DNA from 3 places in the Delftia sp. DT-2 genome. Region 3 is predicted to be linked to each of the others. Evidence: riboswitches for the same ligand, from Rfam matches in the RefSeq annotation. Region 3 holds a riboswitch; each other region holds the start of a gene.
The links. A riboswitch is a leader RNA that binds a small molecule or an ion and turns the genes downstream of it on or off. The one in region 3 is predicted to bind fluoride.
Positions count from the first base shown of each region.

Region 1: another riboswitch for fluoride. It lies ahead of PO605_RS06615 (voltage-gated chloride channel family protein); the one in region 3 lies ahead of PO605_RS30480 (voltage-gated chloride channel family protein).
Region 2: another riboswitch for fluoride. It lies ahead of crcB (fluoride efflux transporter CrcB); the one in region 3 lies ahead of PO605_RS30480 (voltage-gated chloride channel family protein).

Region 1 covers NZ_JAQOTI010000003.1:359,903-364,010, forward strand. Annotated here, with positions in the region: gene PO605_RS06600 (winged helix-turn-helix domain-containing protein) at 1-319, shown strand, start outside; partial or broken gene PO605_RS06605 (chromate transporter) at 491-744, opposite strand; gene PO605_RS06610 (DUF190 domain-containing protein) at 931-1,341, opposite strand; gene PO605_RS06615 (voltage-gated chloride channel family protein) at 1,341-2,636, opposite strand; fluoride riboswitch at 2,714-2,780, opposite strand; partial or broken gene PO605_RS06620 (IS5 family transposase) at 2,951-3,774, shown strand; gene PO605_RS06625 (ATP-dependent nuclease) at 3,771-4,108, shown strand, end outside.
Region 2 covers NZ_JAQOTI010000005.1:76,233-80,340, reverse strand. Annotated here, with positions in the region: gene PO605_RS09825 (hypothetical protein) at 1-404, shown strand, start outside; gene PO605_RS09820 (D-2-hydroxyacid dehydrogenase family protein) at 456-1,472, opposite strand; gene PO605_RS09815 (DUF4124 domain-containing protein) at 1,909-2,331, opposite strand; gene PO605_RS09810 (DUF4124 domain-containing protein) at 2,390-2,554, opposite strand; fluoride riboswitch at 2,722-2,785, shown strand; gene crcB (fluoride efflux transporter CrcB) at 2,867-3,253, shown strand; gene PO605_RS09800 (AAA family ATPase) at 3,432-3,983, shown strand; gene PO605_RS09795 (FecR domain-containing protein) at 4,041-4,108, opposite strand, start outside.
Region 3 covers NZ_JAQOTI010000038.1:47-4,154, reverse strand. Annotated here, with positions in the region: gene PO605_RS30490 (SulP family inorganic anion transporter) at 1-443, opposite strand, end outside; partial or broken gene PO605_RS30485 (IS66 family transposase zinc-finger binding domain-containing protein) at 749-1,411, shown strand; gene PO605_RS30480 (voltage-gated chloride channel family protein) at 1,731-3,053, opposite strand; fluoride riboswitch at 3,138-3,208, opposite strand; gene PO605_RS30475 (IS3 family transposase) at 3,681-3,905, shown strand.

The DNA.
Region 1 (4,108 bases), on a different contig from region 3:
GAAACAAAGAGCAGAACGTGGTGGTAAGAGACTTGACCTAACCAAAGGTGAGTTTTCGTTGCTATTGGAATTCATGCGTCGATCAGGACGGGTTTTATCCCGAGAGTATCTGGCGGTACATGTTTGGAAGAAAGAAGGCGAATTTACGAAAAATATGGTTGATGTTGCAGTACGCAGACTACGAAAGAAGCTAGACGACAATCATGAGTTGAAGCTACTCCATACTCGAAGGGGTGTGGGATATATTTTAGAAGTCCCCGCAGCCAAAGAATTGGAGCCGGAATCATCCACTCGAGATTCAGAGACACAAGCGCCTTGAACGAAAAAGTGGTGCGCCGTTTCGTATATTGGGTGTAACTGTGCTGCCTCGCAGAGAGTTGAGTCAATTAAATCGACGCAGATCCCACACACTCGCTTAAATCAAACCTCGCCAACAGAACTAGCCCAGCTCTTATTTCGCAACTGTAGAGACTCGATGTTTCCAATGCGCGCCCGCCAAGATTACGCCCCAGGTGCGGTGCAACAGCCAACCGATGTAGATCTCCAGCTGGTGCGCGTCCGGACCGGTCAGCAACATGCTGTAGTTCAGCGCATGCAGGAACCGCTTCTTGGAAATCCAGCGGCGGCAGCCCACCAGTTCCTCCTGCATGTGGAAATCTGGCCAGCAGGACCTCCAACGCTGATGAAGCCAATCTTCACCCGAAAGCGCACGTGCGTAATGGCTCTGAGCACTCGGTGCGCCACTGCACTTTAGTTTGTGCCCCCTCCCGAACGGGGGAGGAGTGAGCGATCGGCGAAAGCACGGGGCTCTGGGCTGATGCGCCGCGGCCGTCAAGGGCTCGTGAAGGTCTGCATGCGAGCCGCTGCAGCCGCTCAGAATCTGTGCACCAACAACAGGTTCACAACGAACAATTGCCGCTCACCTCGCCGTCATTGTTCATCCGGCGGCGGCTTGGTACCCCGGCGCGCCTCCCCCGGAAACCGGAACGGCCCAAGCGGAAGCTCGGCCAGAAGCAAGACCGCGTGCACCTTGTTCAGCTCGCCTGCGTGCTCATGCATAAAGGCGCGCAAGCGCTGCTCAGAGTCCAGCAGTTCCAGGCATTGAGGATGTCGCATGTCGAGCACTTCGGCATGGCTGTGCGAGAGACGTTCGCCCGGCAGGTAGCCCGAGCTGACCCGATGCAGCATGGCCTGGCGGATGTGCGCGTTCTTTGCTGCAACCAGCAGGTGATGAGCCAGCGCAGGCGCGCTCAGGCGGTGCCAGAAGCGCGTGGCCTTGGCCGTGCTAGCGCCCGGGAAGTACAGACGCAGAGCTGCCAGCGTGGCCGGTTTGGTGCTCATCATGCTGGATCCTTGGTCTTGGTTGCCTCCACATCGCGGCGTGGAACTTCGGCCCCGGTCAGGCTGCGCCTGTGGTGCTTGCTGTGGCCAATGCGCTGGGCGTGGTAGATGCCTGCATGCCCGGAGAACAGGTAGGCGGTGACGCAGCCGATAGCCGCCAGTGGTCCGATGCCAGCGCCGAACAGCTCCATCGCCATCAAGGTAGTAGCAATGGGCGTGTTCGCCGCCCCCGCGAATACTGCAACAAAGCCGATGGCGGCCATGAGCGCGAACGGCATATGCAGCAAAGGCGCCAGGACGTTGCCCATGGTCGCACCGATGTAAAACAGCGGTGTCACCTCGCCGCCCTTGAAGCCCGTCCCCAGCGAGGCGACCGTGAACACCAGCTTGCCCAAGAAGTCCCATGGCAGCATGGGCTCTTGGAAGGAGCGAGCGATGTCCGGAATACCCAGGCCGATGTAGCGGTAGGCGTCGAGCGCCCAAACCGCCGTGGCGATGACGAGGCCGCCGAAGAAAGGCCGCAGTGGCGGGTATGCGATCAGGTGTTTGACCAGCGCGCCGATCTTGTGCACGGCGGTGGCAAAGAGCATTCCGACCAGGCCAAAGAGAATGCCGGCGATGATGACGGCGACCACACTCCAAGCATCGATATTGTTCACGGCGCTCATGGCGTAGTGGGTGTGGTGGACTCCCCAGGCGGTGCAGACCTGATCGGCTACGAAGGCTGCCACGATGCAGGGAAACAGCGCGTCGTAGCGCATACGGCCGATGGCCAGCACCTCCAGACCGAAGACTGCCCCGGCCAGCGGCGTGCCGAAGACCGAAGCGAAGCCGGCGCTGATTCCGCTCATCAGCAGCACGCGGCGATCGTCTTGGTGGAGTCGGAAAACATGCGTCAGCTGGTCGGCCAGAGCGCCCCCCATCTGCACGGCGGTGCCCTCGCGCCCGACTGATGCGCCGAACAGATGGGATATGACGGTGCCGCCCAGTACCAGCGGCACCATGCGTAACGGCACCACCTGCTTGGGGTCGTGAATCTCTTCGATCAACAGGTTGTTGCCGCCGTCCACCCGCTTGCCCAACAGGAAGTAAACGAGGCCCACTGCCATGCCTGCGAAGGGCAGCAGCCAGATGATCCAGGGATGGGCCTCACGCCAGGCCGTCGCCAGGTCCAGGGACAGCAAGAAGAACGCGGAAGCGGTGCCGGCCAGGGCCGCCACGAGGGTGGCGAAGATGAACCACTTGCCCAGATAGGGAAGCAGTTCAAGCTGTTCGAAATGGGGGAATTTGCGCATTGGTCAGGTAGCTCGAATTAATCGGCCTGACCAACGACGAGTTGCATGCGCGAGCGCCTACAGCCCTGAACAAGCCAGGTTCTGTAGGCGTCATCAGCCGCACTAGTGCGGCGGTTTTAGAGGCACGCCATCTCTTTGCGCTGCATTATAGGAAAAAGCATGGATGCTGTGCAGTACGCGCCGCGAGATGGCCGGTGTTTTGATTTATTAAAGTCGTAAACATGCTAAAGAGTGGCTAACACCACTTCGTCACAGGCCCCCGCAGAGCAGTTACGCTCGCTGCCCTCATGGCATGACGACCCGTAAGCAAAGAACTGTGGCTACAGCTACAACCCCTGATCCCAGCCTTCGTGCCTTCTGCCAAAGGCGATGCGCGCAAACTCGCAGTCAGCGATGAAGCCGTCCTCAACGGCATCTTGTTCGTGCCGCAAACAGGCATTCCATGGGAAGACCTTCCCCAATCGCTGGGCTACGGCAGCGGCATGACTTGCTGGGGGCGCTTGCGCGACTGGAACGCCGCTGGTGTCTGGGAGCCGCTGCACTAAGCCATGCAGACTTGCTTGCGTGAACATGACCAAATCGATTGGAGCCGGGCCAGCATTGATGACTCCTCGGTACCAAGCCCCAGGGGCAGGAAACGGGCCCAAACCCCACTGACAGAGGCAAGCTCGGCTCCAAGCGGCATATCGTCGTAGATGCCAGAGGCATCCCGCTGGTGATCTTGGTCAGCGGCGCGAACCGGCACGACTCCACGATATTCGAGAAGTGCGTGGACGCGACTCCTGCGATTGCTGGCCTGCCAGGACGTCCCCGTAGAAGACCGGCAAAGCTGCACGCCGACAAAGGCTACGACTTCAAGCGATGCCGAGCCCACCTGAGGCAGCGGGGCATCATTGGCCGCATTGCCAGACGAGGCATTGAGAGCAGCGAGCGCCTGGGCAAACACCAGTGGGTGGTGGAGTGGATGCACAGCTGGTTTGCAGGCTTTGGCAAGCTGCGAATCCGCTTTGAACGACGGCTGGATATCCACGAAGCGCTGCTGAAATTGGCGGCAGCGGTCATCTGCGCGCGCTTCGTGGATCGGTGGTGTTCGCCAGTCTTAAGCCCAGATATAATAAAATTTAGGGAGGAGAGATGAATTTCTACAAGAGTACTAAAAACCGCGACTACGTCCTGCCGCAGGGAGCAGAACTCCCGTGTGTCGTTTACATCGTAGACAACTGGGACGACTACAACTTCGAGACGTTGTACCACCTCTGTCTGTTCAAAAAGAGCGGGGGCAAAGAAGTTCTTGGGGATGTGAAGATTCTCCAGACCAACAGTCGGAACACCAAGATCCCCGATTCGTTCCCTTCTCTTGGTCCTGAGTTCTTTAGCCTTGGTCAGGACTTGGAGTACTACGAGAACATGCGCAAGCATCTCCCGAAAACCCATCGCAAGGTATTGGATGCTTTGAACGACGTCGTCGTGAA
Region 2 (4,108 bases), on a different contig from region 3:
CCGCACCGATCGAGGATGCCATTCCTGCCGCGCCGGTGGTGCAGGCCGACGCTGCCACGCAAGGGGTCGAGCCGGATCCGGCATCTGCGGCACCTGGAGCACTTGGGGCATCACCCGCCTGTGCATTGCCCACCATGGAGTCCATCTGGGACAGCCACGCGCAGCAGGTCACTGAGGAGTATCTGGTCCATCGCCTCATGCAGCGCGTGGACCTGGTGCTGGACCAGCGCCTGCGCGATGCCATCGCCACGGTGGTGCAGCAGCAGACGCGATCCATCGTCGTGCGCCTGCGCGAAGAGGTGGAGTCGGTGGTGCGCCAAGCCGTCTACGAGGCCGTGGCCGACGAACTGGCCCACCGGGCGAGTGCCGCACGCGGCGATGCTGTACAGGGCGGGGGGCGTTGATCCATGATCGGGTAGGCGGGTGAAGGGTGAGGTGCCCGCCTAACCCGGCCTTCAGCCTGCGCGTGCCGGGCCTGAGAACACCTCGGGATTGAGGATGTTGCTGGGCTGGCCTGCAGCGAAGTTCACCACATTGTCGAAGGCGGCGCGGAAATACAGCTCATAGCTGTCTTGCTCCACATAGCCGATGTGCGGCGTGCAGATGCAGTTCTCCAGCCGCAGCAGTGCGTGGCCCTGGAGAATGGGCTCGCTCTCGAAGACATCCACGGCCGCCAGGCCAGGGCGGCCACGGTTGAGCGCGCCCAGCAGCGCATCGGCCTCCACCAGTTCGGCGCGCGAGGTGTTCACGAACAGGGCTGTGGGTCTCATGCGCGCCAGATCCTGCGCCGTGACGATGCCGCGTGTGGCCTCATGCAGGCGAAGATGCATGGACAGCACATCGGATTCGGCAAAGAAATCCTCGCGCGAAGCAGCGGCCGAAAAGCCGTCGGCCTGGGCCTTCTGGCGCGAGGACTCGCTGCCCCAGACCAGAACCTTCATGCCGAAGGCATGGCCATAGTGGGCCACCAGCCTGCCAATGCGGCCATACCCCCAGATGCCCAGCGTGCGCCCGTGCAGCACGCTGCCCAGCCCGAAATTGGCGGGCATGGACGCCGCCTTGAACCCCGATTGCTGCCATGCGCCGTGCTTGAGGTTGGCGATGTACTGCGGCAGCCGCCGCGTGGCCGCCATGATCAGCGACCAGGTCAGCTCGGCCGGTGCGATGGGCGAGCCCACGCCCTCGGCAATCGCAACGCCCTGGTCGGTGCAGGCCTGCACATCGATATGGGCGCCGGCCTTGCCGGTCTGCGCGATCAGCTTCAGGCGCGGGAGTTTTTCCAGCAACTGCCGGCTGATCTGCGTGCGTTCGCGGATCAGCACGATGATGTCCGCATCGCGCAACCGCACCGACAGCTGGCCCACACCCTTGACGGTATTGGTGAAGACCTTGGCGTTGAACGGCTCCAGCAGCCGCGCACAGTCCAGCTTGCGTACGGCGTCCTGGTAGTCGTCAAGAATGATGATGTTCATTGCCTGTGAATCTCTCATAAGCCTTTGATTTATCTCTGGGTTGCCGCGCAAGAGGTTGTCGGCAAATGTTCTGATCCGCTTTTGCGCTTTGCCCTGGGCATCATCAACGCCTACCTGAACCGGCCTGCCTGACTATTGTGTGACGCTTGCGCAGCCAGGGCCCCGAGGCCCGACGGTCACATTGTCGTTCAAGCAGCCCCGGGCTTGAGGCTGAAGGCTTCGGCCCGCGCCAGATCGCGCAGCCGTGGTTACACAAGCCGCGCAGATGCCAGCAAGCCCTGGCAGGTGAAGCCGATCACTGGCACGCTCTGTCGCCCGCGCAGCTGTATCAGCGAATTACACCCTGCAACGCCTTGCGGACCCTGTGTCGGACGGGACTTGGGGGTTGCCATCTGCCGGCGAAGCCGGTGAAGGCCGAGAGTATGATGGACCGCGCTCAGTCGCACTCAATCATGGTTCCACCCAGTATTCGGCAGCTCCGCCCTTGACTGTCACTGATGAATTGGCCGTTGCGGTTGTAGATTCCGCCATTGCTGTCGTAGCAAAGTGCACCCTTGCAACTGGATAGAGGAACAGGCTGGGCCGCCCGCGGTGTGAAAACCGGCTTCGGTGGTTCCTGCATCAGCGGCGTATTGGAGCCGCATGCAGCATTGACGCTGGTGATTGCTGCATTGGTGCGTATCCGTTTTTCATCCAGGGAAAGGGTGCGAATGCTGGATACGAATTCCAGCTCCTTGCGCGCCTCCTTGCACTGGGAGGATGCGCCGAGCTGCTCCGGTGCAGGAGCATTCGCCTTGCGGGCCTGCTGTTCGATGACGCGCTGCTGGCTCTCGATCTGGCGCTGCTGCATTTCGTTCATCTGGCGCTGCTGCTTTCGCTCATTGGCCTCTGCGGCCTCGGCCCGTTCGCGGTAGATTTCATCGTCCGATTTTTTTGCGCTGTATCAGTGCGCCGGATTGGTCGCTGCTGCAGGGGCTGTCTGAAAAAATCAGTTTTCCAGAAACATCCTTGCATTGATAGACCTGGGCGGCGGCAGGTAAAGCCAGAAATGTCGCAACGATTGTCAGAGTCAATAGGCGCATATGCATCTCGGTGAATGAATGGGAGTGATGGTATCCCGGTACGGTGAATCGGTTGAGGTTAAGTTATTCCAATAGGCCGCTGCAAGGGATGCAGGGTCGGTATTGCCGCCACGGGATGGCTGCCTGTGCTCGCTTGCCCGGAGTAAACTCGACCACCGCAGCAATGGCTGCACGATGGGAATGGAGCTTCCCGAAACCGCCCTGCAAGGGGCTGATGGCTCCTGCCTTGGTGGGGCGTGTCCTGCCGGTGGCAGGGCCGTGTCTTGATCCTGCCCGGCGCGCCCGTCCCGGTTGTTTGATGAAAGGACGGTCATGGGTATCTACGGTTTCATTTTGGTGTTCGTGGGCGGCGGCCTCGGCTCCGCGCTCCGGCATGGTTCGAACCTGCTTGCACTGCGGCTGGTGGGCAGTGCCTATCCACTGGGCACCTTGGCGATCAATGTGCTGGGCGCTTTCGTGATGGGGGTGGTGGTGGAGTGGTTTGCGCTCAAGACTTCGCTGCCGCAGAGTGCGAGGCTGTTCATCACCACGGGCATTCTGGGCGGCTTCACCACGTTTTCGACCTACGCACTGGAGATCGGCATGCTGTACGAGCGCGGCGACTGGCTCGCTTCCGTGCTGTATGCGCTGGGTTCGCTGGTGCTGGGCGTTGCCGCGCTGTTTGCGGGGCTAGGGCTGGTTCGGATGGTGGCCCATTGAGGCGCCCTGATTGCGCTATGCTGTGCGCCATGGCCCGCCTGAACGCATCGCAGATTATTCGCACCATCCATTGGATGGTGGGTTAGCCAGAGGCCTTCAGCGCCATGCAACCCGCCCAGAAGAGGCGGGTTTTTTCATTCCGCCTCCAGGGTTTTCACAAGCCTTTCAGGAGATGGATATGCAGGTTCTCGAACCGTCCCGCCATGCGGACGACGCCCAGGCCGATTCCCGTACTGCGCGGCCGGCCACGCTGCACATGGTCTGCGGCAAGATCGGCTCGGGCAAGTCGACGCTGGCACGGCAACTGGCGGCGCAGCCCGGCACGGTGCTGGTCAGCGAGGATTCCTGGCTGGCCGGTTTGTATCCTGGCGAGATGCAGTCGGTGGCCGACTATGTGCGCTGCAGCGCGCGGCTCAAGGGATTGATGGGGGCACATGTGCAGGCGCTGCTGGATGCCGGCGTTTCAGTGGTGCTGGACTTTCCTGCCAACACGCTGGAAGGCAGAGGTTGGGCGCGCAGCGTGTTCGAGAGGGTGGGTGCCTCCCACCGCCTGCATTTCCTGGATGTGCCCGATGAGGTCTGCAAGCAGCGCCTGCGTGCGCGCAATGCGGCGGGGGATCATCCCTTTCAGGCCAGCGATGAGCAGTTCGACCTGATCACCGGCTACTTTGTCGCGCCTTGCGCACAGGAGGGCTTCGACGTGGTGCATCACCCGTATGTGCGGGCCTGACCACAAAGGCCGTGCGGCCGCCGGCTCGCCCACTGGAACGCCTCCTCGATCGCCTACTCAATCCCCGCCAGACCGTGCCTGCACTTGCACCCAATAGCGTGTACGGGTGCTCAACTGCAAGGGGA
Region 3 (4,108 bases):
TAGACCACCCAGCTCACGTTGGTGAGCTCGGGCAGCTGCGCCATGAAGATCAGGATAGCCAGCGCATTCACGAAGCCTGTGATCACCGAGCGCGAGACGAAGCGCATGAGCGCTCCGAGCTTGAGCACGCCCGCCAGGATCTGCAGCACGCCCGTGAGCACCGTAGCCGCCAGCAGGTACTGCAGGCCATGGTCCTTAACCAGCGTGACCATGACCAGCGCCATGGCACCCGTGGCCGCAGAGATCATGCCTGGCCGGCCTCCGGCCAAAGCAATGATCACGCAGATGCTGAACGAGGCGTACAGCCCCACCTTGGGGTCCACACCCGCGATGATGGAAAACGCAATGGCCTCGGGAATGAGGGCCAGCGCCACGACGATGCCCGCGAGCAGATCGCCCCGGACATTGGCAAACCAGGTTTGCCGGATGGAAGAAAGATTCATGAGAAAAAGGCAACGCCACCGACGACGGCCGATGCGCTGCAGACTGCGGAAACAACGAGAGAAATGCGCAGCATCAAGCCGCCAAAAGGCAGCGAGGAAGCACGAAAAAAGATATTGAAAGTCCGCTAGAGCAGGGACTTGAAGCGCGCCAGGCTATGGCGGAGTGACGGAGCAGAAATACCCAAGCGGCAGCTCACGGTTCGGAACGAACACTGTGGCTTCGGAGCACTTGGAGATGTAATGCGTCACCCTACTATTGTAGACCGGCAGCCAAGCTTAGGGCCTAAGCGGGTGGCCGATGCGGCGTGGAGCAGGTAGCATCACCACTCGTAATTGCCGAAGACCTCGACACGCTCGATGCCCACCAACTGCGCGATGCACTGCGGGATGCAAGCAAAGAGATTGGATTCAAGAAGGCCGTCATCGAGAAGCTCACGCACGAGAACGCATTCCTTAAGCGGCTGAAGTTCGGTGCGCAGAGTGAGCGGTTCATCAACGCCGAGTATAAGAGCCTGCTGGACGAGATGCTGGGCAGCAACCTGGCGGCAGTGGCCGCCGAGATTGGGGCGCTGCAGCCAAGCCGGGCCACCGGCGAGCGGCAACACCCCCGGCGCGAAAAGCTGCCGCCACACCTGCCGTGTCGCGACGTGTGCCATGAGCCCACGAACACCACCTACGGTTGCGGCCAGGCCATGCAATGCATCGGCGAGGACGTGGCCGAGAAGCTCGACTACCAGCCCGACGTCTTCACCGTCGAGCGCCACATCCACGGCAAGCGGGGGTGCAGGTGCTGCGAGCGGATCGTGCAGGCGCCGGTCGCTCCGCACATTATCGACAAGGGCCCGCCGACGACCGGCTTGCTGGCCCAGGTGCTGGTCGCCAAGTATCTGGACCACCTGCCGCTGCACTGGCAGGAAGCCATCTTAGAGCGAGCCGTACATGCCATCGTGCGCTCCACGCTCGCTCAGTGAGTCTCCTGCGCATGCTCTTGTATGAAAGCCCGAAGCCGCTGTTCGGAATCAAGCAGCTCCGGACACTGGGGATGCCGCATGACATGGCCTTCGAGGTGGTGATGCGTAAGCCACTCCCCCGGCAGGCAGCCCGAGCCGATCTGGTAAGCAGCGCTTGCTCAATACCCGAGCGCCAAGCAACCGTAATCAAGTACTGCGCGAGCGCTGGTGCGCTCCGTCGGTGCCAGAATCGCGTGGCCTTGGCACGGCTGTTGGCGGGAAAGTGCAGGCGCCGAGCGGTCAGGACGTGAGTGCGAGTGTGGGGCTGCCATCGTCATCACTTCTTCTCCCCAGAGGCATTGTCCTTCTTCTCTTGCGTCTGCTTGCGGCGGAACTGAGCGATGTCCGCGATCCGAAGGTCTTCGGGCAAGGCCTGGCGGTGCTTGCTGTGGCCGACGCGCTGCGCGTGATAGATGCCGGTGTGGCCCGAGACCAGGTAGCTCGCGATGCACGCGATGGCAGCGAGCGGGCCGATGGCGGGCCCGAAGAGTTCCACCGCCATGACGATGGTGGCAACCGGCGTATTGGCCGCCCCGGCGAACACCGCCACGAAGCCGATCGCGGCCAGCATCGAGAACGGCAGGTGCAGCACCGGCGCCATGGCGTTGCCCAGGGTCGCACCGATGTAGAACAGCGGCGTGACCTCGCCGCCCTTGAACCCAGTGCCCAGCGACACCACTGTGAAGACCAGCTTGCCAAGAAAGTCCCATGGCGCGGCCGGCGCCTGAAAGGACTCGATGATCGTCGGAATGCCGAGTCCGATGTATCGGTAGCCGTCGATGGCCCAGACTGCCGTTGCAACGACGATGCCGCCCAGGAGCGGGCGCAAGGGCGGGTAGGCAATCCAGCGCTTCATCAGCGCGCCGAGCTTGTGCGTGGCCGTGGCGAACACTAGCCCGGCCAGGCCGAACACGATGCCCGCGGCAACGACGGCGACCACGCTCCAGAAGGCGACCGGCGCCACGGCGGTGACGACATAGTGCGTGTGATGCACACCCCATGCCAGTCCGACCTGGTCGGCCACGATGGCGGCCACCATGCAGGGGAACAGGGCGTCGTAGCGCATGCGGCCGATGGCCAGCACCTCCAGGCCGAAGATCGCTCCGGCCAGCGGCGTGCCGAACACCGAGGCAAAGCCCGCGCTGATGCCGGCCATGAGCAAGATGCGCCGGTCTTCGTGCTTCAGACGGAACAGGTGTGTGAGCTGGTCGGCAAGTGCGCCACCCATCTGCACGGCAGTGCCTTCGCGCCCCACGGAGGCCCCGAAGAGATGCGAGATCACCGTGCCCCCTAGCACCAGTGGCACCATACGCAACGGCACGACCTTCTTCGGGTCGTGGATCTCGTCGATGAGCAGGTTGTTACCGGCATCTACCGGCTTGCCCAGGCGGTAGTAGATCCACCCTACGGCAAAGCCGGCCAGGGGCAGCAACCAGATGACCTGGCGGTGTGCTTCGCGCCAGTTGGTAGCCCTGTCGAGAGCAAACAGGAAGAAGGCGGAGGCGGAGCCGGCCAGGAAGGCGACGACGCTGGCGATGACGAGCCACTTGCCTATATATGGCAGAAGCTCGAGTTGTTCGGGGCGGCGAAAGCTGGTCATGTGGATCAGGAGCGAAAACAAGGGCCTGATCGACCAGCAAAGCAGATGTGAACGCGAACGCCTACAGCCCTGTGATGTGATCAGGTGTCTGTAGGCATCATTAGCTGCGGCGATGCCGCGACGGTTCATGGAGGAATGCCATCTCCAGTGGCGCGATGATAGCTGGCGGCCGCAGCAAAGTAAATTCTCTGGGGGCTTCAGCCGTGACTTACCAGGGGCTGGTGCCAGCGATGAGGCAGAAGCTCGGCGATTTGGAGGTGAAGTTGACGCGGACCGGCGGTCGGTTTCTGGTTTGTTTCTCAAACCATTGACGTCTCCCCCGAATTCCTGACCTTTCAAAACTGGAAGTGGGGTCGCTTTCCGGCAGTCCCGAAGGGGCGCAAGGACAAGCAATCAAGAGGTCGAGATTTTCCGAGGAGCAGATTGCATAAGCGCTACGACTGGCCGAGTCGGGCAGAAGAAGCTCGGTGACCTGGGCGTCATCGAGCTCAGACGCTTGACGATGCTGGAGCATGAAAATGCCCGTCTGAAGATCGTGGCCGACCCGACGTTGGACAAACAGATCCTGCAGGAGGTTGTCCGAAAAAAGCTCTGAAGGCTGTCAAGCGGCGTGAGCTGGCAGCCTGGATGCAGGAGAGCTTCAAAGTGAATGCGCGCAGGTCGTGCAGATTGGCGCTGCTGAGGCCCTCGGTCTGGTATCAAAAGAGCGAGGCGCTCGATCAAAGTTCGCAGCACCTGCGCATCCGGGAGATCGCGATGGATCGCCCACGGATAGGCTATTTGCGCGTGCTGTTCATGCTCAAGCGGGAAAGATGTACGGTCGGCAAGAAGCGGGTCTATCGCCTACACTGACTTGAGGGGTTGCAGCTTCGCACAAAGGTCAAGCGCCGCAAGCGCATCAGCCTGCAACGGGACCGGACCTGCGCTGGCGCATGGACTTCGTGCACGATCACATGCTTGATGGTCGGGCATTCTGTGTGCTCATAGTGATCGATCAGTGCAGGCGCGAGAGTGTGTCTCTAGATGTCGCATCCCGGACGATTGCATAGACTCTA